Regions from separate parts of the Anaerosporomusa subterranea genome, predicted to be linked through region 2. Evidence: riboswitches for the same ligand, from Rfam matches in the RefSeq annotation. Region 2 holds a riboswitch; each other region holds the start of a gene.
The links. A riboswitch is a leader RNA that binds a small molecule or an ion and turns the genes downstream of it on or off. The one in region 2 is predicted to bind cyclic di-GMP.
Positions count from the first base shown of each region.

Region 1: another riboswitch for cyclic di-GMP. It lies ahead of AXX12_RS00270 (methyl-accepting chemotaxis protein); the one in region 2 lies ahead of AXX12_RS12230 (HD-GYP domain-containing protein).
Region 3: another riboswitch for cyclic di-GMP. It lies ahead of AXX12_RS00070 (methyl-accepting chemotaxis protein); the one in region 2 lies ahead of AXX12_RS12230 (HD-GYP domain-containing protein).

Region 1 covers NZ_LSGP01000001.1:60,826-68,960, forward strand. Annotated here, with positions in the region: gene AXX12_RS00255 (GAF domain-containing protein) at 117-2,705, shown strand; gene AXX12_RS00260 (sigma-54-dependent transcriptional regulator) at 2,686-4,080, shown strand; gene AXX12_RS20075 (helix-turn-helix domain-containing protein) at 4,423-4,641, opposite strand; cyclic di-GMP riboswitch class I at 4,709-4,796, shown strand; gene AXX12_RS00270 (methyl-accepting chemotaxis protein) at 4,968-6,638, shown strand; gene AXX12_RS00275 (chemotaxis protein CheW) at 6,688-7,137, shown strand; gene AXX12_RS00280 (EAL domain-containing protein) at 7,252-8,135, shown strand, end outside.
Region 2 covers NZ_LSGP01000017.1:1,015,274-1,023,408, reverse strand. Annotated here, with positions in the region: gene AXX12_RS12240 (TIGR03915 family putative DNA repair protein) at 1-11, shown strand, start outside; gene AXX12_RS12235 (methyl-accepting chemotaxis protein) at 100-2,133, opposite strand; gene AXX12_RS12230 (HD-GYP domain-containing protein) at 2,177-3,229, opposite strand; cyclic di-GMP riboswitch class I at 3,684-3,768, opposite strand; gene AXX12_RS12225 (hypothetical protein) at 3,935-4,573, opposite strand; gene AXX12_RS12220 (4Fe-4S dicluster domain-containing protein) at 4,577-5,317, opposite strand; gene AXX12_RS12215 (NAD(P)/FAD-dependent oxidoreductase) at 5,328-6,539, opposite strand; gene AXX12_RS12210 (anaerobic carbon-monoxide dehydrogenase catalytic subunit) at 6,687-8,135, opposite strand, start outside.
Region 3 covers NZ_LSGP01000001.1:16,255-24,389, reverse strand. Annotated here, with positions in the region: gene AXX12_RS00085 (FprA family A-type flavoprotein) at 1-1,088, opposite strand, end outside; gene AXX12_RS00080 (RNB domain-containing ribonuclease) at 1,241-2,716, opposite strand; gene AXX12_RS00075 (CsgG/HfaB family protein) at 2,954-3,832, opposite strand; partial or broken gene AXX12_RS00070 (methyl-accepting chemotaxis protein) at 4,111-4,365, opposite strand; cyclic di-GMP riboswitch class I at 4,517-4,601, opposite strand; gene AXX12_RS00065 (CaiB/BaiF CoA transferase family protein) at 4,642-5,820, opposite strand; gene AXX12_RS00060 (LytR/AlgR family response regulator transcription factor) at 5,983-6,741, opposite strand; gene AXX12_RS00055 (LytS/YhcK type 5TM receptor domain-containing protein) at 6,742-8,135, opposite strand, start outside.

The DNA.
Region 1 (8,135 bases), on a different contig from region 2:
CATCTTGGTTGATTTTCCCCATACCAACTATACTTGCTGGCATCAGAATTGATTATGAGAGGTATTCTTAACTAATTGTCGAAATTCATCAAATATCGTCATTGGAGGAAAATGTCTTGTCTAGTCCTGACATGTACGTCAATAGTGAACAAAGTAGGGATGAAGCTGCCGCCTTAATTGAGGGGGTAAATTCAGTCCTGCGTTGCGATAATCTTCAGGATGCTGCAAAAGCCCTATTTGAATCTTGCAAAAAGCTAGTAGGCGCTGAATGTGGGTATGTTTCCTTGCTTGATGGTGATCGTAACGAGAGGAACCAAGCACTCTATATTGACCCGGGAATGCAGCGTTGTACTAACGACCCGTCTTTGCCTATGCCAGTACGCGGAATGCATGGAATGGCTTATCAAACTGGGAGACCGCTTATTGACAACGACTTTAGAAATAACGCATCACAAAAGCTACTGCCTGCGGGACATGCTGCTCTTAGCAATGTCCTGTTTGCTCCGCTAAGGGCAGGCGGAGTTCCTATAGGACTGCTAGGACTTGCGAATAAGCCTGGCGGCTTTAACGATAACGATATTCGGCTGGTGACAGCTTTTGGTGACCTGGCGGCTGTGGCGCTGCAGAAGAGCAAGGCAATTGAGGCGTTGGCTGACCGGGAACGAGTATTACGACATCTCATGCAACATGAGGTCATCGAGCGCAGACGGGCGGAAGAGCTGTACCGGATACTGTTCAATGGCGGCAATGACGCCATTTATGTCTACCGTATGAAAGATGGTCAGCCGGAAAAAATGGTTGAAGTGAACGACACAGGTCTACGTAGCCTCGGGTATGCTAGAGAAGAGTTTATCAGTATGCCGATTGGGCGATTTGTATCTAAGGATATAATGGGGTCAAATGCATGGAAGGTATTTTGGCGAAGCATAGCCACAAACGGGCATGCCATGCTGGAATCAATCCATGTTACCAAGGCAGGTCAGGAAATCCCGGTTGAGGTAAATGCCCATGTTCTAGAATACGAGGGGAAGTCCTTGGTTATCTCGATAGCCAGGGATATTACCGCACGGAAAAAGGCGCAGTATGAGCTAAAACGTCAACTTGATTTTGAAAAACTTATCAGGCTGATCTCAGCTCGATTTATTAATGGAGATATAAAGAAGGTAGACGAATATATCATGACTTCTTTGCAGGAAGTCTCGGATTTTCTCGTCGTTGACCGAAGCTTCATTTATCGCATTACCGAGAATAGAGAAGAAGCGGTTTTGTCTCATTCCTGGTCACGCGCAGATAATTTCTTTGATATCCCTAGAACAGTGAATTTACTCAATGGCCCATATGCGGGATGGAAAAGGCGGTTGGAGAAGGGTGACCCCGTCTATATTGATGAGAGTGAAACAACGGAAGAGGATAAAGCGCCCTTAGCTGCGCTCGAGATCAAATCAGGCTTAATCGTGCCGATGGTTTGCGATGGAAAGCTTGTCGGGGTTCTGGGCTATTCGCACGTAGGCGAGGCAAAAGAACGAAATGCTAGGAAAGCGGCTTTATGCCAGATGATTGGCGAGATATTTGCTAGCGCTATGAGACGCAAACTGGAACTAGAGAGGTTGGAGAAAAGCGAGGCGGCGAGCCGGGCGCTACTCCGTTCTGTTCCTGACATATTGCTTCGAGTGAATAAGGAGGGGCGACTGTTAGATTATCAGCTTGCAAAAGGAAAACAGCTTTTCGTTAAGGATAACTTAAAAGAACTGCCGGTTGAGTATTGGTCGCCACTGATGGAAAAGATTCAGGCCGCCATCTCCACTGACGAGGTACAGTGTTTCGAATATGATCTGCAGCTTAATAACAGACTGCCACAAATAGAAGAAGCGAGAGTTGTTGGCATAGATGATTCTGAGGCGCTGATTATGATTCGGGATGTCACAGAGGCAAGGCAGGCGCAGCGAAAGACAGCCGAGGCCGAACTGAAGATGATTAAGGCGCAGAAGTTAGCGACTCTCGGGGTGATGGCGGCAGGGATAGCTCATGAAATTAACCAGCCACTGCACTCGATTAAATTGGCGGCAAGCGGAGTCTTGTATCTGCAGAAGATAGGCGTACAGTCCGGCGTGGATGAACTTATGGAAGAATTTGAGAAAATATCTGACGAAGCAGACCGTATTGCTGATGTGATGTCATCTATCAAGGCACTGTGCAAAAACAACGCGATTTTAGCGCCAACAGATGTCAATGCAGCCATTGAGTCATCCTTAAGTTTGATGGCGCCTAAGCTGCAGGCTGGTAGTATTGCTATTGAAAAGCAACTAAGTCCGGAGTGCCTCAGTATTTTAGGCAGTTTTACACAGCTGGAACAGGTGGTAACAAACCTCATTAAGAACGCAGTGCAAGTCCTTGAGCAAACCGAATCTGCAACAAAGCGGATAGTTGTCACAACCATTGTAAGCAATGGATTAGCAATTGTTGAGATTAGCGACAATGGCAGCGGTATTAATCCGCAAGACCTCGATAGACTGTTTGATCCGTTCTTTTCTACCAAGAGCAATGCGGAGAACATGGGATTAGGCTTGCCAATTGTGCAGGCAATTGTAAGCAGTTGGAGCGGCAAAATCGATGTATTCAACAATGAGTACGGTGGAGCGATTTTTCGGCTAGAGTTCCCCGTTTATGCATGGAAAGGTGAGATCAATGCAAATCTTAGTGGTTGATGACGATAAAGTCAGTCGCTCTACTATTACAAGATTCTTAAGCCGCCTAAACCACTCTACAGTCGAGTGCGCCAACGCTGAGCAAGCTATTAGGGAGATTGCGGAGAAGACCTTCGATTTGGTGGTCTCAGATATAAGAATGCCCCGATTATCTGGTATTGACCTTATGCAGACCATCGCTGCGCTTCCAGGCTGCGGTCAGCTTGATGTGGTGCTTGTTACCGGGCATGGTACGCTGGAGTCAGCGATTGAGGCCATTCGTGCGGGCGCTATGGACTATCTGTTAAAGCCGGTTGACGCGAAGGATTTGGTGCGCATCCTAAAACAGGTGGAAGATAAGCGAAAGTGGCATGGCACGATAAATGCGAAGGACGGAACCGACGTTAGCAAGAATTTGCCTGATACCGTACACTATGATGGTCAGACCATGAAGCTGGGAGTTTTCTCGCAAGAGATGAAGGCTGTTTTAGAGCAAGCAAAGCTTTATCATCTCGATCGTTCGATCCCGGTCTTAATCCAAGGGGAAACCGGTACCGGCAAGGAGATCGTTGCCCGCATCATTCATTCCGGCGGCGATGAGGGAACGCAGCCCTTTATTGACATCAATTGTGCGGCAATTACGCCTAGTTTGTTTGAAAGTGAGATTTTTGGCTATGAAAGCGGATCGTTCACCGGCGGATCGGCTGCAGGGCATAAAGGCAAGTTTGATCTGGCTGAGGGAGGAACGCTGTTTTTAGATGAAGTGGCTGAGATACCGATTGAACTGCAGGGCAAGCTGCTGCGAGTGCTTGAACAGAAAACATTCTACCGAGTCGGTGGTGTAAGAAAGATTCGCACGAATGTGCGAATAATCTGTGCGACAAATATGGATTTAGAAGATGCCATTCACAAGGGGAACTTTCGGCAGGACTTATTCTACCGGCTGAGAGTCGGTCACATTGTTCTTCCGCCGCTTCGCAAGCGGCCTAACGCGATCGTACCGTTAGCGCTGACGTTTCTGCAAGAGTCTGCCAAGATGAGAGGAAAATGCTTCAAACGCATAGACGAAGATGCGGCTAAAATCCTAAGCACCTATGAGTGGCGGGGGAATGTTCGAGAACTAAAAAATATCATCGAATGGGTCGTCTTTATGTTTGATGATGAAGAACTCAAACCGAGCCACCTAACCCGCTTGACGCAGAGACCGGAGAAGATTCCGGCTAAGGCTAATCTTATCCAGACCACTGATGCGGGGTCTGTCTTAGATGACCACATTGAACAATTAGTTCAGCATGCGCTGCATATCAACGATGGCAACAAAGCGGCAGCGGCGCGATACCTCGGAATATCGCGCAGTTCGTTATATAGGATATTGGAACGAGCGGCCAAAGAGTAAGGTGTTTCACTTGAACGCATCATCTTGACACAATGTGTCAAAAAACGACATTGATGTGTGCGGCAGAAATGTCGAAATGTCTAAAATAGATCAACTATTTATTGGTGTATAGTAAATTCTAAAAGGAGTGCCTCAGTTGGCACGCCTTTTGCAAGTATATAGAGAAGTGGGGTCATCCTGAATGGTGAGGAAGGGTCTACTGGTTTCCTAGGTTATCATCGAATATGTTGTGCTAATAAAATCAAGCAAAAGCACGAAGGAGTTATTTGTCGGTTTAACGAATACTATAGTATTCGTTAAACCGACAAAGTTCCTCATAATAGGCATTTACATAAGAAAAGGCTAGCGTTCTTGCTCTAGATACTCCATTAGCCGCACGAGGGAGATGCCAAGCTCTCCGCAGATTTTGCCGATTGTCCGTAAAGACGGACTTTTTAGGCCCCTTTCCAATTGGCTGATGTAAGTGCGGTGAAGTCCAGTATTGAGAGCAAAGTTTTCTTGGCTGATGCCTTTGGCCGTTCTTAATTTTTTTAGTATCAGACCGAATTTTTTGTCTATCATATATCCAATTATATGCCAGGTAACACTATTGTTATACAGACTATAGTATTCAGAAGAAAATAGATGCATTTTCATATGGCAAACTTGTTGAAAGATAAGGACGCAAAGCAATGGGTCTAAGGACGAATTAACGTCTATGATGCCAAGCCGCCAATTAGCATTAGCTAACTGTTTATGAGACTGGCTATTGCCGTCTTATTTTTTTATCAAATATGGTATCCAATAGGCGACCGAAAAAGGAGTGAAGAGGCAAGTGTCGGATTAGGTTGTGTAACACGTATAGGAAACAGCGAACATGCAATGAAAGTTTGAGGGGGAACACCGCAATGAAGATTAGTACAAAGATCTATGGTGGCTTTGGCATTATGCTGGCAATCATGCTGGTGATTGTGGGGGCATTCTATTTTCAATATCAAGCTATCGAAAAGGCAACGAATACTCTAACTAATTATCGTATGCCGCTAGGGGATAATACTAAATTGCTTGCTCTGGAGACAGCTCGTGAAGCGGCTGCAGTTCGGGGCTATTTGGCCACCGGCAACCCCCGGTTTAAACAGGATTTAGGTGAGGCGACGAAAGCGGCCGACGCTGCTCTCAACTACCTTAATAAAAATGCGCGAGTTAAAGAAGCACTAAAACCTGTTGCCGATGCTAGAAACAAATTTGTGCCTCACTTAATAAAGGTAGTTCAAATATATGATACGCAAGGGCAAACTGCAGCGGGGGCATATCTGTCCGCTGTTGCGCAAGACAATGATACTTTACTTGCGGAAATACACAAATACGTGCAAGAGCAGAACGAGTACATAGAAAAAGAGATTAAAGGTATTAACGAGCAGGAGAGCAAGATGACCGTAACCTTAGTTGTCATTTTGAGCATCGGCCTTTTAATTGGCGGCGTAAGCGCTGTATTCATCACCCGCCCGATCCTGGCTTCGATCAGGCAAGGTGTGTCATATGCAGAAGCAATGGCTCAAGGAATTTTTAACCAACATCATGAAATCAAGTCAAAAGATGAAATGGGACTCTTGCTGCAGAGTCTCAGCAATGCTTCTGACAACTTGCGTTCGTTAATTAAACAGGTATCCAATTCAGCAGAATTAGTAGCAGCATCCTCGGAAGAACTGACTGCCAGTGCTGAACAATCAGCTCAGGCAGCAAATCAGGTTGCAACTACGATTACTGATGTAGCCCAAGGCGCTGAGAAACAGGTACAGGCGGTCGATACAGCCGTTGCCGTTGTGGAGCAAATGTCGGCAGGTATCCAGCAAGTCGCTGCTAGTGCCAATGTGGTGACAGGTATGGCGGACAAGACTGCCGCAGCAGCCCAGCAAGGCGACAAAGCGGTAGAGGCTGCCGTGAGCCAGATGGGGAGTATCGAGAAGACGGTGTCCACTTCTGCGCAAGTAGTAACAAAGCTTGGCGAACGCTCGAAAGAAATCGGACAGATTGTTGACACCATCTCCGGGATTGCCGGACAAACTAACTTGCTGGCCTTGAATGCAGCTATTGAAGCGGCGCGTGCGGGCGAACAGGGCAGAGGCTTTGCCGTAGTTGCCGAGGAAGTGCGCAAACTGGCTGAACAGTCTCAGGAGGCGGCCAAGCAAATTGCCATTTTGATTTCGGAGATTCAATCGGAAACTGATAAAGCGGTTGGTGCGATGAACGACGGTACTCGCGAGGTCAAGGTAGGGGCCGACGTCGTGAATTCTGCGGGTCAGGCGTTTAAAGAAATCGTATTGCTGGTGAATGAGGAGTCAGGTCAAATCAAGGAAATATCGGCTGCCATTCAGCAAATGGCGTCTGGCAGCCAGCAGATCGTGGCATCTGTACGTGATATTGACCGAATCAGTCAGGACACCGCAGGCCAAACGCAGAGCGTTTCCGCGGCGACAGAGGAACAATCGGCATCAATGGAAGAGATAGCAGCCTCCAGCCAGGCCTTGGCTAAGATGGCGGAAGACCTCCAAGTTGCGGTTAGGAAGTTTACGGTGTAGAAGGCATCATAAGACTCAGCTGCGATGTTAGCAAGGAGGAACAAAAAGAATGGCGGAAGAACAATTGGTTGTGTTTCGCTTAGGGAAAGAGGAATACGCTGTTTCGATTACGCAAGTCAAAGAGATCATTCACTTTAAAGGCACGACCAAGATGCCAAATACGCCTGCTTACATGAAGGGTATCATTAATCTTCGCGGCAAGGTGATTCCTGTTATCGAATTGGCCATGCGATTTGGAGTAGGGGCAGGCTGTGCAGTCGACCGGCGGGTAGTGATTGTGGAAACGGCGGGACAAGAGGTTGGGATTGTTGTAGACGAGGTTACAGAAGTAATCAGGCTGCAGGAGGCCGCCATTGAACCCGTACCGACTATGTCGGCGAGCAATGACTATGTTCGCGGCATAGGGAAAGATAAGGACAGGCTGCTGATAATACTTGATTTGGCTAAATTGTTTAGAAAAGACGAGTTGGAAGAGATTCAATCAAGTCATATTGCGTAACTTAAGGTAAGAGGGAAGCTTCCCTCTTACCTTAAGTTACTAGACCCAACTCATACTCGACGCGCGGAATGAACAATCGTTTCGTCGAAGCGATGTGTTTGGAGGAATAAAGGGATGGCTGAAAAGAACAATACTCATAGTAAAACGGCGGGTGACATTACTAACGAATTTTATAGAACGATAATGGAGCAAGCAAGAGATATTATTCTAGTCGTCGCTCCAGACGGTAAAATCATAGATGCAAATCAGTCAGCATCAACTGCGTATGGTTATTCCCTCGACGAACTCAGGAGCATTTGTGTTTATGATTTGCGCTCTCCCGAGACTCGTATTGCCGTTGACGCCCAAATAAAAAAAGCGCAGCAAGAAGGAATATTGTTTCGCACTATTCATATGCGCAGAAACGGTGACCACTTTCCAGTGGAAGTGAGTTCGCGGCGGATTCAACTTCTGACGGGCGAGGCGGTTGTTAGCATTGTCCGGGATATCACAGAAGCGGTTGCTAGTGAAACAGAAAGCCTACAACGGAATATGGTTCTGACGGCGCTCCACGAAACGGCGATGGGGCTTATGCAAAGTCTAGATATGAATGATGTGCTTACGGCGATTGTTTCTCGTGCAGCCAACTTGGTCGGTACCTCGCATGGGTTTATCAGTATCTTAGATGAAGAACAAGGAGTTTTTGAACGAAAAATCGGCTTGGGACATTATGTGCAAGATGTTGGCAGGAAGATTAGACTTACAGAGGGCTTTTCGGGACAAGTATATAAAACCGGGGAAATAATAGTTGTCGATGATTACAGTACATCGCGACATCGCTTGAACGGCCCGTTTTTTGACCGAATATATCAAGTTGCTTGGGTGCCGCTAAAGAAAGAAAGTAAAGTAATTGGCGTTTTCGGCTTATCTTTTCTTGAACCTACCCGCAGATTTAGCGATCAGGAGATTTCCCTATTAGTGCAGTTCGCCGAAATTGCCTCTATAGCCTTGGTCAACGC
Region 2 (8,135 bases):
CAGGACGATAAGAAACATAAAATGCCCATGACCTACTGTTAGCAAAGTTGGTCATGGGCATTTTACTTTATCAAATATTCTTTCTTGCTAAATCATCGACTAAACACGAAACTTACTAACAGCTTCTTGGAGTTCCTGGGCCAAATGGGCAAGACTCTGACTAGATGAAGCAATTTCTTCCATCGAAGCTGATTGCTCTTCTGTAGCCGCTGATACTGTTTGGGCTTCCCCTGCCGCATTTTTACTTAGTTCATCGATTTCTTTCACTGATGATACAATTTGCTGACTTCCACTTGCCATCTGCTGAATGGCAGCGGAAATCTCTTTCACTTGACCTGAGACTTCTGTCACCAGAACCGCTATTTCGCTAAAGGCATGACCAGCGGTCGTCACAACCTCTGTCCCAACTTTAACCTCACGTGTACCGGCGCTCATAGCAACAACGGCTTGGTCTGTGTCTCCTTGAATTTCGCCGATCAGCGTAGCGATCTGTTTCGCCGCATCTTGTGATTGTTCGGCAAGCTTACGGACTTCTTCGGCGACTACAGCAAAGCCTCGTCCTTGTTCTCCAGCTCTTGCAGCCTCAATGGCGGCGTTAAGCGCTAGCAGATTTGTCTGTCCGGCAATTCCTGATATAGTATCAACAATCTGTCCAATTTCCTTGGATCGCTCACCGAGCTTGGCAACTACTTGCGCAGAATTATTGACTGTCTGTTCAATTTGGGTCATTTGGCTAACAGCTTTCTCAACAGAATTGCCGCCTGCTTTAGCCGTTTCAGCAGCTTGAGTCGACTTTCCTGCCGCAAGGTTAGTATTGGCAGCCACTTGTTGGATGCCAGCCGACAATTGCTCTACTACTGCCGTCGTTTCATCAATCGCATGAACTTGTTTGTCAGCTCCAGTTGCCACTTCGCTGATCGATACCGCTACTTGATTTGCTGCCATGGCTGATTGTTCGGCGCTGGCAGTCAGCTCTTCTGAAGAAGCTGCAAGCTGTTCGGATTGATTATTCACCTTGGCGACCAGCTCTCGCAAATTCGTCCTCATGTCCCGGAAGCCTTTCGCTAGTTGGCCGATTTCATCTTCTGAAGTAACTTCTGCCACGCGCTCCCGTAAATCGCCCTGAGCTAAGAGTAGACATTCGTCCCTGATCACCGTAATAGGTTTAGCGAACCGTTTAGCGATGATGACAATAGCGACTACGGTGATAAGTAAAGCTACAATACAAAGTATCAGCATCGTTCGGGCCAGAGTATCAGTTTCCTGGGTGGCTTCTGCTTTGGGGGCTGCAACCGTCATCACCCAGCGTTGACCGCCTGGTAAGTCGACCGGCGTGACTACCGCGATCCTCGTAATGCCGTCAACAAAGGCGTATTCTCCCAGCATCTGTTTCCCCGATTCGGCTGCCGCCTTAAACAGATTGATCAGACGGTCGTCAAGTTCGCTCTGCTGCAGCTTAAGTTCAGCATTGATCTTCTTCTCGCGAAGGTTTAACTTTCCGACAAGCTCAGAGCTGTCGGGATGGGCAATAATCGTGCCGCCATCATCGGCGAGTTGACCGTACCCTGTATCCAAAAACTTCAGTTCCGCAATCGCAGCGCTCAGTCTTTCCATAGAAAATGTTCCGATCAGGACCCCGGACAACTGTCCATTGTTCATAACCGGCACAGCCAAAACAACAGCAAGTTTACCGGTTGCTTTGGAAACTAATGGATCCGAGACAACTAATTTCTTTGTGGCAATAACCTTTTTAAAATAATCGCGCTCGCTGTATGTAGCGGTCGCTCCCGTGTTGACAACGCCTGAACCATCAGGCGAAGCGAAAATAATGACATCAAAAGTGCCAAGCCTTTTTTGAGCCTCCGCCATGACAGTAACAATTTGGCCCTTATCACTACCTGTACGGATAATTTGGATATTAGCTAGATCCTCCAGTTGCGATATCAGAAGTTCCATATCACTATACACCCGCTGACCGTAATCTGCTCCCACCGCCTTGGCTGTGGCATCAATACTTCTTGTTAATGATTGATGTGAGAGATAATAGCTAACCCCGGACAGCACGCCTAATACCACGATAATAAGGGGCAACAAGATAAATAGTAATCGGGTTTGTATGTTTTTGATTTTCATTTTTATAACACTCCTTACATTGGTCAAACTTTACTACCCAGGACTACTTTGCGATATCCATTATTTCAACTGTTTTATTTTCTCGCAGATCTAAGTAAGTGCCATCTACCAATTTTATGGTTGGTTTACTAGTAAAAAGATCGTTCAGATACACGACCTCGCCCTTTTGCCCGTTACTCAACAATACCATACTACTTGACAAGTAATTTTTGATGTGACGCAAAAAAGTTAAACACAATAACGGATCCAGTTGTGTATACATCTGTTGAACGATTGTTTCTGCGGCACAAAAAGGGCTTAGCCGCTTGCGATATATTCTATCACTAGTCATCGCATCATAAATGTCTGCAATCGCAATGATTTTAGCATAGTAGCCTATTTGATTTTCAGTTAACCCGAATGGATAACCGCTGCCGTCAATGCGTTCATGGTGTTGCAAAACCCCGATTTTAATTTCGGCAGCAATTTGGTCAGATTGCAATAACAGTTCATACCCCTTAGAAGGATGGGTCTTAATCGTTAACATCTCTCGGTCGGTAAGCCTGCCTGGCTTATTCAAAATTTCTGTAGGAATTGATACTTTGCCTATATCATGTAAAAGGCCAGCCGTAACTAAATCTTTCAAATTCCCCTTAGTCATACCTACCAATTTTCCTAAGATCCCAGAGATGATGGAGACATTAATCGAGTGTCGATACGTATAATCGCAGTGAACTTGGATTCTCTGGAGGTAACCAATGGAGCAGCGTGCATTAATTAAAGGTCCGATGTGCGAATCAACCAATTTAGTAATTAGTGTTAGAGGAAGCTGTTTTGAAAAGCGAGCCGTTTCAAAGGCATGCTTAAATGCCTGCAAAGTTTCCTGGTAGAACAAGTAATAATCAGTTTGATTACTGATCTGCGCTTTATCTCCGGAATCCGCCTCTGTGCTCAACCAGTTGTCACAAACGACATCAACAAAAGGAATCCGCCTCTTTAGTAGATAATAAATTTTTTGGTTAGTGAGCTGAATTCCGTGCGTAAGGAGAACTTGTCCATCTTTTGTGACAATATCATTCGCCAGAACCATACCTGGCCTAGCGGTAAAGATAGACAATTTCCTAGCTCGCCCCATCTAATTTCACTTCCATTCTAACTAATAATTCGCACCTTTTTCTTCTGGTTTAAGAATTACACAATTCTCTTATTGCCTAATCCACACTTCAGCTTACAGCTTGGACTCCGGGTGGAAGCCGAGGATCTTCTAATTGAGACGATTCATCTTTTGACTGTCGGAAAGAAATTACTTGGTTTCTTCCTGAGTTTTTACTCCCCTTTACGGTAGCGAAAGTCTTAGAGTGGCTTGCTATCTGGAAATTAAAATGCACCTAGTCCGTAAACTAGATGCAAATTTGCTTTTACCTAGAATGGTTATTCCAGGCCACAAACAGCATAGTTGTTTCTGATTCTGATAAAGAGCTCTCCCTTTACCTTCCGCTAAAACGACTGGGTATCCTCCACTGCACAAAATGTAATAAAATTAGCACCAGTCGACAGACTGGTGCTAATTAATCAGCAACCTGGCAGTCGTAGACACTTGTCCGTAGACCCATGGCTTTGCGTCCTTACCTTTCGGTAAGTTTGCCCAAGTATGTAGTAATATATGGTACTTAACAAGTTCATATTTTATCACGAAAATTCAGATTGTCAAGCACTCCACTATTATTTCCCGTTACTTTTTAAGAGAAACAACCATTTCTCCCGAATACAGCGGCGAAATGGTTCTTTTATTTTCAAACCGGCACGTTTGATTAGCACTTACCTACTTCACCGATACACTAAACAAAGCACAATAATCGTCAATCAGTTCAGCTGCCCGAACAGGGTTGAAAATACCGCACCGGCACGGTTTAGCTAATTCTATCCCCGCTTTCTCGGGTGTCAACTCCCCTTTTTTCACTTTTCTGATCAAACGTCTGACCAGTCCCTGGGCCACCATTCCATGGCCACACATGGTTGTCACCTGAGAGATATCTTCTTCCGGCATTTTTTCTGTTTTCCCCAGGACACCAAGTGAATGTTCGACTGCATGGGGTTTGACCCCTGCCTGTGCACAGCACTCGAATAATTTATCAAAAAGGCCGGATACCGTAAGAGACATACCCAGCTCAGCCTCTTTAACTTCCCTCAGTAGGGCGGTAAGATCATTGGCATCAGCTAAAACGACATGGGTACTGCTGATAGTAAGATTTTCATGCAGATCATCGTAATCGGTAACAAACTGGTTTCCCAGTTTAACATCCCCGAGATTAACCGGATGATGTTTGTGAGCTATCCGCAAAAACTTCTGCAGTTTGGGTCTGGCTCCGTCATGATTGAACCCGCGGGCCGGCATGGCATGCATAGGAAAATCGTTGGCCAAATTTTCCGGCGTACCCCGCCGGTGTAACGTATGCGACATAAGCTAAACCTCCTTCGCCAGTGGTCGGCCAAGACCGGTATTCATCTTACCATTAGGCAGGACTGGCCAGTTCAGAGAGCGCAGAATGGGAAGCGTAGGAATTGAATTATCCTCGTCGAGAACGGTAATCAAGTCCACGCTGAAAACGCAGTCAACTTGGCTGGCTATCCCGCGAATAGTTTCTAGTACTTCAGCCATTTTCTCCAGCGGTACAAGCATTTCAATAATCGCAGAAAGGACTGTTTCGTTCTTCACTTCATCTTTAAAAATACCGGTCTTCGGATCAGCCATCAACCTTGTACACGGATTGTTAGATTCAAACTCCACTCCCAGACTTGCCAGCGCTGTAGCTACTTTTTCGATATCGGAAAAGCGAGCGCCGACACTTGGCCGCCCCATCTCGCAGGAGATGCCGACAAAACCGCGTTTGATCCGCCCAGTTATCTCATTCGTCTTTATCTCTTCCGTACCCCGCCCGGCCACTTTGGTTTCGCGATGTTCCACCGTTGGGTCGCTAAAAGCTGACCGGATGGTGCGTGGCCACTCATAGTTTGGCATAAACAAAGCGTCTGCGGAACAAACAGCCGCTCGTAAACAAACCCCACAGTCAACACAGTCGTCTTCATCAATTTCATAATACAGCTTCGAATTCTTCGGATTACGCCGCCGGGACGATATATTGCCCAACGTACAGAATTCAATACACTGCCCGCACCCGGCGCACTTATCTTTATCGATCCGCATACCGTCCCTCCTATAATGTTAACAAGTCAACGAAGCTAAATGATGCTCCAAGCGGCGCGTACCTCTGCAGATTGGTTGAACAAGCGACAGCGCCGGCCAATACTCCTGCCTGCCTGATATCTCCGATCAATAAAACGCCTTTCAGCACATTGTCCCTAAGTACAAGCCGTTTATAAAGGTTCTCGTTGCGCACAGCCACAATCTCATCTCCGTCACTGCCGGTGACATCGCCGGCTGAAACCAATGGGATACCTGCTATTTCTACACTGTTCATTGTCAGATAGCCGTGATACGGTGTTGTATCACCTGCCATATTACGGGCGGCAACCTCCCCTTGCTCGACAGCCGCTGGCCAGGTAGCTGATACAATCGACTGTTTGCTGATCAGATCAGTCACTTGAGCGACATCACCAGCCGCATATATATCTCTTTCTGAAGTTTGTAGATATTCGTCCGTGATAATACCAGCAGCTATTTTGATGCCAGATGCCTGTGCCAAATCGGTATTAGGTCTGGTACCAGCGGCAACAATCACCATATCGCACGCCAGTATCTTCCCACCCATCCTCACGCCAATTACGCTGCCGTTACGTGTCTCCACAGCATCTACCTGAACACCGGTAAGCAAATCCACCCCTGCCGCGCCTAGGCCGGTCTCAACGATAGCTGCCCCGGCTTCATCAAGTTGTTGCGGCAGCACTCTATCCATTCTTTCAATCACAGTAACTCGCAAACCGCGCTTTGTTAACGCCAGCGCTGTTTTTAAACCAATCAAGCCTGCTCCAATGACAACGGCTGATTTCGCAACAGCCGCCGCAGCTATTATCCCGGCAGCCTGAGCCATGGTCCATAAGCTATACACACCTCGGGCAGTAATTCCCTCCAGCTTTGGGGCAACAGGGCGCGCCCCTGTCGCCAGCAACAGTTTGCGGTAGCCCAGCCGCTGTCCTGAGGAAAGCTCAACAATCCGTTCATCCGGGAGAATCCGGGTTGCATAATGGCCCATGATACAGCGTATCTCTTTAGCCTTAAATTGCTCAGCCGTCTGCAACACAGCATCTTCCGGCCGGTATTTGCCGGCGACAATGTCTGGTAAGTCAATGCGGCTGTAAAAGCAGTCAGTTTCATTGGTCAGCACCGTAATCTGAGCATTATTATCCAGTTTTCGCAGTTCATTAGCGGCCGCTGTGCCAGCCGTGCCTTGCCCTATAATAACATACATCAATCAGCCCTCCGGCTATCTAGGAGACCGTTGCAAAAGTCCATCTACGTCGTCACGACTGCGTTTGCTTGCTTGCGTACCCTTATGTACGCGGCGCCGCGCAAGCCTCGCTGTTCCTAGCATCTGAAGCTTTTTCAACTAGTCTCGTTACTCGTTGGAAGTCTGTTGCTTTTGCAACAGACTCTTATTGCTAGCTGTTTCGGCCAGAATCTGCAGCATTTCCGCCGGTTCTGCCAGCGGCATAACCCGTGCGCCGACTTTGGCGAATAGTTCTGTATTCAGCCACTCGGTGGTCGCACTGTCGGCAAAAACAGGATCAAAACCCATCCATGAGTCAATACCGGCGACAGCGAAACTAATCGCGGTTGCCAGCACTTTATTGTGATTGACCTCAGGGAAAATAGCCGCTAGTGGTATATTGTTTTGCTTTAGGCATTTGGCCATTCTTAGGAATTCCCCGGCGTCCTGACATGAGCCAACATTGATAACAGGCGGAATTCCATCTGGCAATACACTTTTCAACTTGTACTGACCATCATTCCAATCCGGCTGGCACATTCCCGCTTTTGCCAAGGCAACGCCTGCGCAACCGGACGATACAATCAGATAACCTGCTTCGATAAAAGCAGTCGCAAGAGCAACCGGCTGCGAATCCTGCGTGTTGGTAATGCTGCCGCAGCCTCCCAGATAAACAACTCCTTTTATCTTCTCGCCAGCGTGTCCTTCAGTCAGTAGTTCGAATAGCCCTGCGGTATTGTCCGCAGTATAGCCAGCATCGACTCGAGCTTTAACTGCCGGGATGACGGGGGGTTTGTTTACTCTGCGTTTAAAGGCATTTTGCGCCCTATCTGCTATAGCCGCATAATCGGCAAAATCTTTCAGTGCCGCCGCGCTAGACACCGCTACCCCCATATTGTCTGCCAACTTGACAACAGCCGGCATTACACATTGACTGCCAACTATCAACAAATCCACGGCGCCGGTCAGTAACGGCGTTTCTTGAGAATCGTAGTTTGTCAATGCCGGTATACTAAATCCGCCGTTCCATTCATTGCTACAAATAGAGCCAAAAACAACCGGAGATTGCAACCCCTCGGCTGCAGCTTTTATGCCTGCCACTACTCTTGAAGGAACATGCCCATGCAAAACAATGTTTATTGCGTCAGCTTGCAATATTCCCAAATTAGTCTCAGTGATACCCGGCTGCCAGTTGCCAAATATACTGTGTTTGGATTGGCAAATTGTCGCGAGAATTTCGGCTGTGTCCTGACCTATCATGATAAGACGCTCATCATAGTTCCTGGAAAGCAGCATTTCATCATCAGCAATCAAGATGCTTCTCAGCAGTTCATTGCTAACACCGCCGTATTCATCAGCGAGTTTCGCCAGCGCAAGCGCTCCATCAGCCGCTTTATTCAATAAATATCTACTTACCAGGTCATTCCTTTCCCGTCCGCAGATGGTACTCTGGCCGGCATCACCAAACGGATTCACGCGGCAAGGGCCTTCCTGGCAATCATTACAACAGATAGCCAATCTGCCGAAGCCGCATTGCGGCTGCTGCGTCTCAGCGCGATCCCAGGCAAGAGGAATCCG
Region 3 (8,135 bases), on a different contig from region 2:
TTCTCTAATTCACAGAGCATACTCTTGGTTGCCATGTTGGCCCAAGTGTGATTTCCGACCACCGCTACCTTCCGGTTGCGCAACCGTAGCGCTGCCATTTCATGCAAGAAGGCTTGCATGCCATAGTAGAGGCCCATGTTATAAGTAGGCGCGCCAAGGACAATATGGCTGAACTTCCAGGCGTCGGCTATGATATATGACGGATGAGTCTTGGATACATCGTACATGCGCATATCCTCAACGCCTTTTTCCGCTAGTTTTCCGGCGATCAGATTCATGACATTTTCCGTATTGCCATACATAGAGGCGTATACCAGGACTACGCCCTGTTTCTCTGGCTCATATTTGCTCCAATGGTCATATTTATCAAGAATATAGGGTAAGGACTCGCGCCAAACCGGTCCGTGCAGCGAGCATATCATCCGGATGTCCAAACTTGCGGCTTTTTTCAGCACTGCCTGCACTTGGTCCCCGTATTTTCCGACAATATTTGTATAATAGCGTCTAGCTTCGTCTAAATATACGGATTCAAAATCAGTCTGATCACTGAACAAATTGCCGGAGATTGCGCCAAAGGAACCGAAGGCATCTGCCGAAAACAGGATCTTTTCTTTTTGTTCATAGGTAAACATTACCTCAGGCCAATGCACCATGGGGGCAAAGATAAACTGGAGCGTATGGCCACCTAATGAAAGCTCATCGCCTTCTTTTACCTCAAAATAATTTTCTTTTGTCTCAAAGCTGTAAAACTGCTCAATAAACTGAAAGGTGTTTTTGTTGCCGACGATCTTCATATCGGGATAACGATGCAATAATTCTTCAATGTTGGCACAGTGATCCGGCTCCATGTGATTAATAATCAGGTAGTCCAGCTTTCGCCCATTCAACACATGGGTCAAGTTTTCCAAGAATAGAGCGCTGATCGAAGAATCTACTGTATCCATGAGCGCAGTTTTTTCATCCATAATCAAATAGGAGTTATAGGCTACCCCATTTGGCAGTGGAAACATATTTTCAAACCGTTCCAAACGTCTATCGTTGCCGCCTACCCAGAAGATCTGCGGTGTAATCTTATGAACGCAACGCATAATCAGACCCCTTCCTTTATGACCTTATCATAATAATTTGACATTAAATACGTTATTTGTCTTTATGCATTTTCCTGCTGAATTGTTAGTAAACTTATCATAATATTACTACCAAAGATGTTTATTTTCAAGTAATAATAATTATCCGTCAATCAGGGCATCTTCTTAAAATCAATATATCCCCGTTCTACATCTGTGTAAATCAACTGCACGCGGAGTCTTTGACCAACATCCACACCGGTAAAGTTAGCCGACAGTCTTCCTTCCACAGGCGGATGTAATAAGCGAACCCACGTCCCTTTATCTGCTACGCCGGTAACGATCGCATCAAATGTTTCTCCAATCCTAGATTCCAGAAGCAGGGCGGCAGCGGATTTTTCTATCTGCCGTTCAACTTTTTTTGCGGCATTCTCTGCTTCTGTGCAGTGCTTGGCGAGCGCTACCAGTTCATCAGTGTCATAGGGAATGGGGCCGCCCGAAATTGCTGCTTTCAACAGCCGTTGCGTGATCAAATCAGGATACCGACGATTGGGGGCTGTAGAATGAGCATAATCTTTGACTGCAAGACCAAAGTGCCCGGCAGAGCTGTCACCAGGAAGCTCGACAACGTATTCTCCAAAGCCTAATAGCTTGATCACACTAAGGGAAAGATCGGGGAAGCGACTCGGATCAACGGCCTTTGCTAGCGCTAAGAAGTCATTTAACGCCTTAGAATCAGGGTCCCTGGGCAGTATAAAGCCCCGCTCACGAGCAAGCTCGACGATTCGATCCCAGCGTTTAGGGGTGCGAACAACACGCCGTATTGACGGAAATCTCTTAGCGGCAAGATAACGTGCGGTTACACCGTTAGCTGCGATCATTAGGTCCTCAATAATATCTTTAGCGCTATTCCTCTTTTCTTCTGCTAAGTCCTTTATCTCATCATTAACAAATATCGGCTTGGCTTCTATCGTTTCAAAGTCCAGTGCACCGTGCATGTGCCGAAGCAATTTCAATCTTTGAGCCACACGATTTTGCAACATAAGGTTTTCAGCAAGCCCGGCAACTGCACTGACCGCCTCTGGCATTGGTCCATTGCCCTCCAGCCAATCGGCAACACTGTTGTAAGCAAGCTTTGCATGATTACAAACTATCGCTTGATAAATATCTGAGCTTTGTAGCGAGCCATCGTCGGCGACTACGAGTTCCACGATGATGGCCAGACGATCTTCGCCAAAATTCAAGGAAGTAATATCAGTTGAGAGCTGCTCTGGCAACATCGGAAATATCACCGCCACGGTATAAACTGATGTGGTGTTATGACTGGCATGATTATCAATTGCTGACGACTGCTTAACAAATGCATCAACATCGGCGATGGCAATAAGAATCTTTGTGGCGCCTTCAGGCATCTCAATAGCAACGGTAAGTTGATCCAAATCGGTTGAATCATCGTTATCGATGGAACACCATAAAAGCTGTTTGAGATCTCGCATCGATTCATCCACACTGGGGACAGTTTCTCGGATTCCCTTAAGCTCGGCAATAGCCTCAGAAGAGAAATCGGGAAGAAGCCCTCGTTCCAGCATCGCCTGGCGTGCAATTTGCTGCAAGCTAGACCGATGGCTTTTATTGTTTGTAGCACTCATAAAATTCACCTTCCCGTACTGTACTATATTCTACCTTCCTCACCAAGCAATAAACTCCTTCAAGAGTTCTCGTGAATTCTCGACCTGATTCAAACAGGGAGGCCGTTCGGAATAATCCAAGATATTAAGAAAATCCCGCGACCTACTTTAGGTCACGGGATTGCCGCCTTCATAAGTCAATGTAAAATGGGACTCCACTCTAAGGTGCCACAAAAAAGGTAGGCTACGTCCGTTCTTTTAGGGCAAAGTTACTCTCATGCCTTGCTGGATACTATCAGCGCTACCGGAAATTACTTCACAGATAGAAATCTTCTCCTTAACAGATACTACGCGAATCCGCGCCGTTTCTGTTACCATTTCATCAAGTACTTCACCGGTAGTTGGATCTCTCAATACTTCAAAGGAACCGACTATAAATTCTTGACCGTTAATAATACCTTCACGATTGCCTCGATTAATATAAATGTTGCCATTATTATTCATAACCACAGTACCAGTCCATCTAATCTTGGGTAATTGTGTTATCATCCAATCCACGCCTTGGGTAGCGGCATTTTCAACAGCCTTCCCCAGATTTTCCGCACCATAATTGCCAAAGACAGCGCCACGACCGCCAACAACCATACCGCCTTTTACTGCTTTGCCGACAACACTCTTAGAGGCTAACACTTGCCCGGTACCGGCCTCAACAACATACATAGTTATGTTGATCTCAGACTTCGAGTTAGTACCACCAAGATAAAGACCATGGATACCAATGCCACCGGCTTGGCCTCCCGTATTTTGTACATGGGTTATAACTCCTTTTACTAAGAGCTGCGCCGGAATTGCATGAGGATTAGAGTTGCGTTCACTCATCGCTTCCTGACGCATATCATTCTCAGCAAGTACGATAAACCTTCCAGACTGATTAAGAATATCTGTCAAAACAGCACCCCATGCATCGCCTAGACTGAATTGACCTGACCAGTTAGATCGATTTTCAAATTTCGATACAACAATCGTGTACTTCAAACCATTATCTGCTGCCGCGACTGGTTGTGGAAGACTACAACCAATAAATATAATGAAAACACCCATCAAAAGCAATAACTTAGACTTGATATAATGTTTCACTTGCATCCCTCCAAATATTATATTCCAAATAATTCCATACAATTTTATAAATCCCTTTTTTTGCAAAAGCAATCGTCAAACTAGCACGGTGCCTGCAACCTATATATATTATCAGCAATAGATATCAATGCCCTTTTATCACGTTCCTTTTCACTACCAATGTCTCAACTTAACTGCCAGTTCCCAGATAACCATTGTTTTCCTTAAAAATCAAGCGCCACGAGTTACCTCGTGGCGCTTGATTTGTTTTATTTATTACTTGATTTCTCCGATCAAAATTAAACCCGAAATTTACTAACAGCTTCCCGGAGGTCCATCGCCAAGCGGGCAAGGCTCTGGCTGGAGGAGGCGATTTCTTCCATTGATGCCGACTGCTCCTCGGTGGCTGCCGATACTGTCTCGGCTTCTCCAGATGCCTTTTTACTCAAGTTATCAATCTGATTCACTGCTGTGACAATTTGTTGGCTGCCGATAGCCATCTGTTCAATAGCAGTAGAGATTTCCTTTATCTGGTCAGATACTTGGGTTACTAATGGAGTTTGAACGCTTTTATTATTCATTGCTATAAACTCCAAACGGTAACAGCAGTTCTAAGCATTCAGGGATTGTCTGCGTTGCACCACCTCAAAAATTTCAATCTCAGCATAAAATAAGACCAGGCCAATGCCTGGTCTTATTTTATGCAATGGCAACCTGGCAATCATAGGAAAACTCCCTTAGACCCACGGCTTTGCGTCCTTATCTTTCGATAAGTTTGCCAAACATCTTCATATTTTGGTGTTTATATTATTTTAGCATTATCACTATTTCTACTTAGCGCTAAAGAATTCTCTGGTCTTTGATTCATCCCATCCTAGCATCTCTTTTAGGATTTCCTCTGTATGCTGACCCAAGAGCGGTGCCGGGGTGTCAACCGAACCAGGTGTTGCCGAGAACTTGATCGGCACTCCAGGAACTTTCATATGACCAGCAATCGGATGTTCAAGTTCTACGATCATTTCACGGGCTTTGATCTGCGGATCATTAATGACTTTGTCAACAGTGTTGATTGGCGCGCATGGAACTCCTGCTGTTTCCAATGCTTCCATCCATTGATCAATCGTCTTAACCTTGAAAACAGCATCGAGAATAACTTTAAGTTCGTTTACATGCTGAGTCCGCTTTAAGTTGGTGTTAAAACGTTCATCTGCCATCAGATCAGTACGTTCGAGAAGATTGCAGAGCTTTTCCCACAAACGATCATTGCCAGCGCCGACAATGATATGACCGTCTTTTGCCGTATAGGCTGCAAACGGGGTGATGGACGGATGGCGGTTGCCAATCGGCTGAGGTACTTCGCCGCTAACCAAATAACGGGAAATTGCGTTTTCGAGCACTGCTACCTGGCAGTCGAGCATACCGACATCAACTTTCTGGCCTTCACCGGTACGTTCAAGATGGTGAAGGGCCATCATAACGCCAATGGCGGTGAACAGTCCGGCAATAATATCGCCAACCGATGCGCCGACCCGTGTCGGTTCGCCGCCTTCCGGACCAGTGACGCTCATGATACCGCCCATTGCTTGTACAATGATATCATAGGCAGGTTTATGCACATATGGGCCAGTCTGGCCAAAGCCTGAGCAAGCAGCATAAATCAGGTTTGGTTTGATTTTCTGCAATTCTTCATAGCCAAGTCCAAATTTCTCCATCGTTCCAGGGCGATAGTTTTCAACAACCACATCCGCTTGCTTGACCATTTCTTTGAAAAGATCACAATCTTCCTGGCGTTTGAAATTCAGAACCATTGACCGCTTATTCCGGTTAAGGCTCATAAAGTAAGCGCTTTCTTTGCCGATAAACGGGCCATAGGCACGTGAATCGTCACCGACTTTCGGTGGCTCAATTTTTATAACATCCGCACCGTAGTCAGCTAACATCATAGTGCAATACGGACCAGCTAACACCCGGCTCAAATCCAATACGCGAATTCCCTGCAAAGGTTTCATAAACAACTACTCCTTCTCTCTGTAAAATAACTAAATATTTCAATATCGGTTCGCTATAATCATAATAAGCTATTTAGCAGGGAAAATACTAATAATCGCTGCAAGATAACAAAAAACGAGCCTCAAAGGCCCGTTTTTTGTTCCCTAAAATCACTTATTCAACTAGATGCCCATTGCTCTTTTAAATTCTTGGATGAAATGCTTGGCTACCGGTATGTCCTGCACCGAGCAGCCTTCTAATGATAGAATATAGGTGTCATTAAACCAAGGGACAATTTCCCGAACTTTACTCATATTAACCAAAAAGCTTTTATGAGTCCTAAAGAATCCACAGTTCGCGAGTCGCTCTTGCACAGCTTTTAAGGGCATAGTGCTCATAAAATCTCCCTTTTCCGTGCACAGTAATGTTCTTCGTTTTAGCTCTGCTCTGACAAAGAAAATTTCCGACGGCAGAAGTACAAGCAGCCGATCATTGTGCCATACAGATACTCTCACTTGATCTGGCGATCGCCCTCGGTCGGAGATTGAAGGCTGATTCATTGGCACAGCCGCTTTTTCCTCTCTTGTCAGCCTTTCTATCGTCAATTCCAACCGTTCTCTTGAATACGGTTTTAATACATAGTCCACCGCCTCAAGTTCAAAAGCTTGTACTGCAAACTCACTGAAACCAGTTGTGAAAACAATCTTGGGCTTACGAGACAGCTTCGTGATTTTTTCAGCAACAACCAGCCCATCATCCATCGTTCGCATTTGTATGTCAAGAAACACGGCATCAACGTCAGATTCAAGCATCGTTCGATAGGCTTCTTCACCGCTTCGGCATTCACCGACAACTTCGATGTTGCCAATCTCTTCAAAGATGCACCTCAACTCCTGGCGAGCAGGATATTCGTCATCGACAATAAGAACTTTTAACGGCATTTATAGTCTCCTTTCTTGAGGAATCATCAACGAGATCCTTGTCCCGACATTTTCCTTGCTTTCAATGCGCAGCCCATTGTCCGGTCCATATATTGAAATTAATCGACTATGGACGTTGGAAAGTCCAATCGATTTTCGGCTTGGATCATACTCCAGTACTTTGCTGATCAGGTCCGGATTAATCCCAACCCCATCATCTTCGACCGTTAATTCGACAATCCCATCCTTGTGTTTTCCAATAATCCGGATATTTCCCCCATCTTCTTTGGGGTTGATTCCGTGCTTGATCGCGTTTTCAACCAGCGGCTGCAAAATCAAGGGTGGCACTACAGCATCACATTCTGGTTCAATCTGATAATCTACTGTCAACCTGCCTTCAAATCTTGCCATCTCAATTTTAACATAGTCATCTACACATTGAATCTCTTTGCGCAATGTGACAAATGTATCATTTCCGGCCAAATTGCTGCGATAATAATTCCCAAGATGAAAGATTAAACGTTTTGCGGTCTCCGGCTGTTTCCGGCAGTAATAGCCAATCGTATTCAACGCGTTAAATAGAAAGTGCGGGTTGATTTGAGCCTGCAATGCTTTTACCTCCGCACTGGCCAGCAGTTTTGCCTGCCTTTCTCCTTTGCTGATTTCGATTTGAGTCGATATTAATTTCGCTAAACCGCAGGCCAATTCTGTCTCGAACAGAGATATGCTGTTTTCACTCAGCCGATAAAGGACTAAAGAACCAACAACCTTACCGTCATCCTTCAGCGGTACAATTACCTGTGAGGCCAAAGGGCAGGCATTATCTGAGCAACCAATGTCCTCTTTTTTTTGATAAACGCCGTACTCGCCGGTTTCAAGCACTTGAGCAATCGATTCCGTAATCGCGTGATTGTCGTTAATAATCTTGCTCGCTCCGACAAATGCCAACACCCGTTCCCTAGAGGTAATGGCTACGGCGCCAAGCTGATCGACAGTTTGATAAATAATGTTGGCTGCTTCATGAGCTGATTGCTCGTTTAGACCGGCCCGGAGAAAGGACATTGTTTTATTGGCAATATTTAAGGCAATTTTTGCAGCCAGCGCCTCAGTTCTCTCTTTTTCCCGATAACCGGCTTCTAAAATTCCGATAAAAGCTGCAACCCCAATTGAATTGGTGATCAGCATGGCGGGAGTAATAGCGTAAACCAGGCGTACCGCCCTGTCGGCTGGATCTCCGAGCATATACAGAAACAACATATGCAGCGCTTCCAATACGAGCCCGACAACCATACCATACCGCCATTGCTCTTTCTTGTTTTTAATCTGCTGGTGGATCATCCCTGCCACAATTCCCTGAGCAAGGGTAATACCACCGCTTACAACAGAAGAAAACGTCGCCAAGGCAAGAATACGGT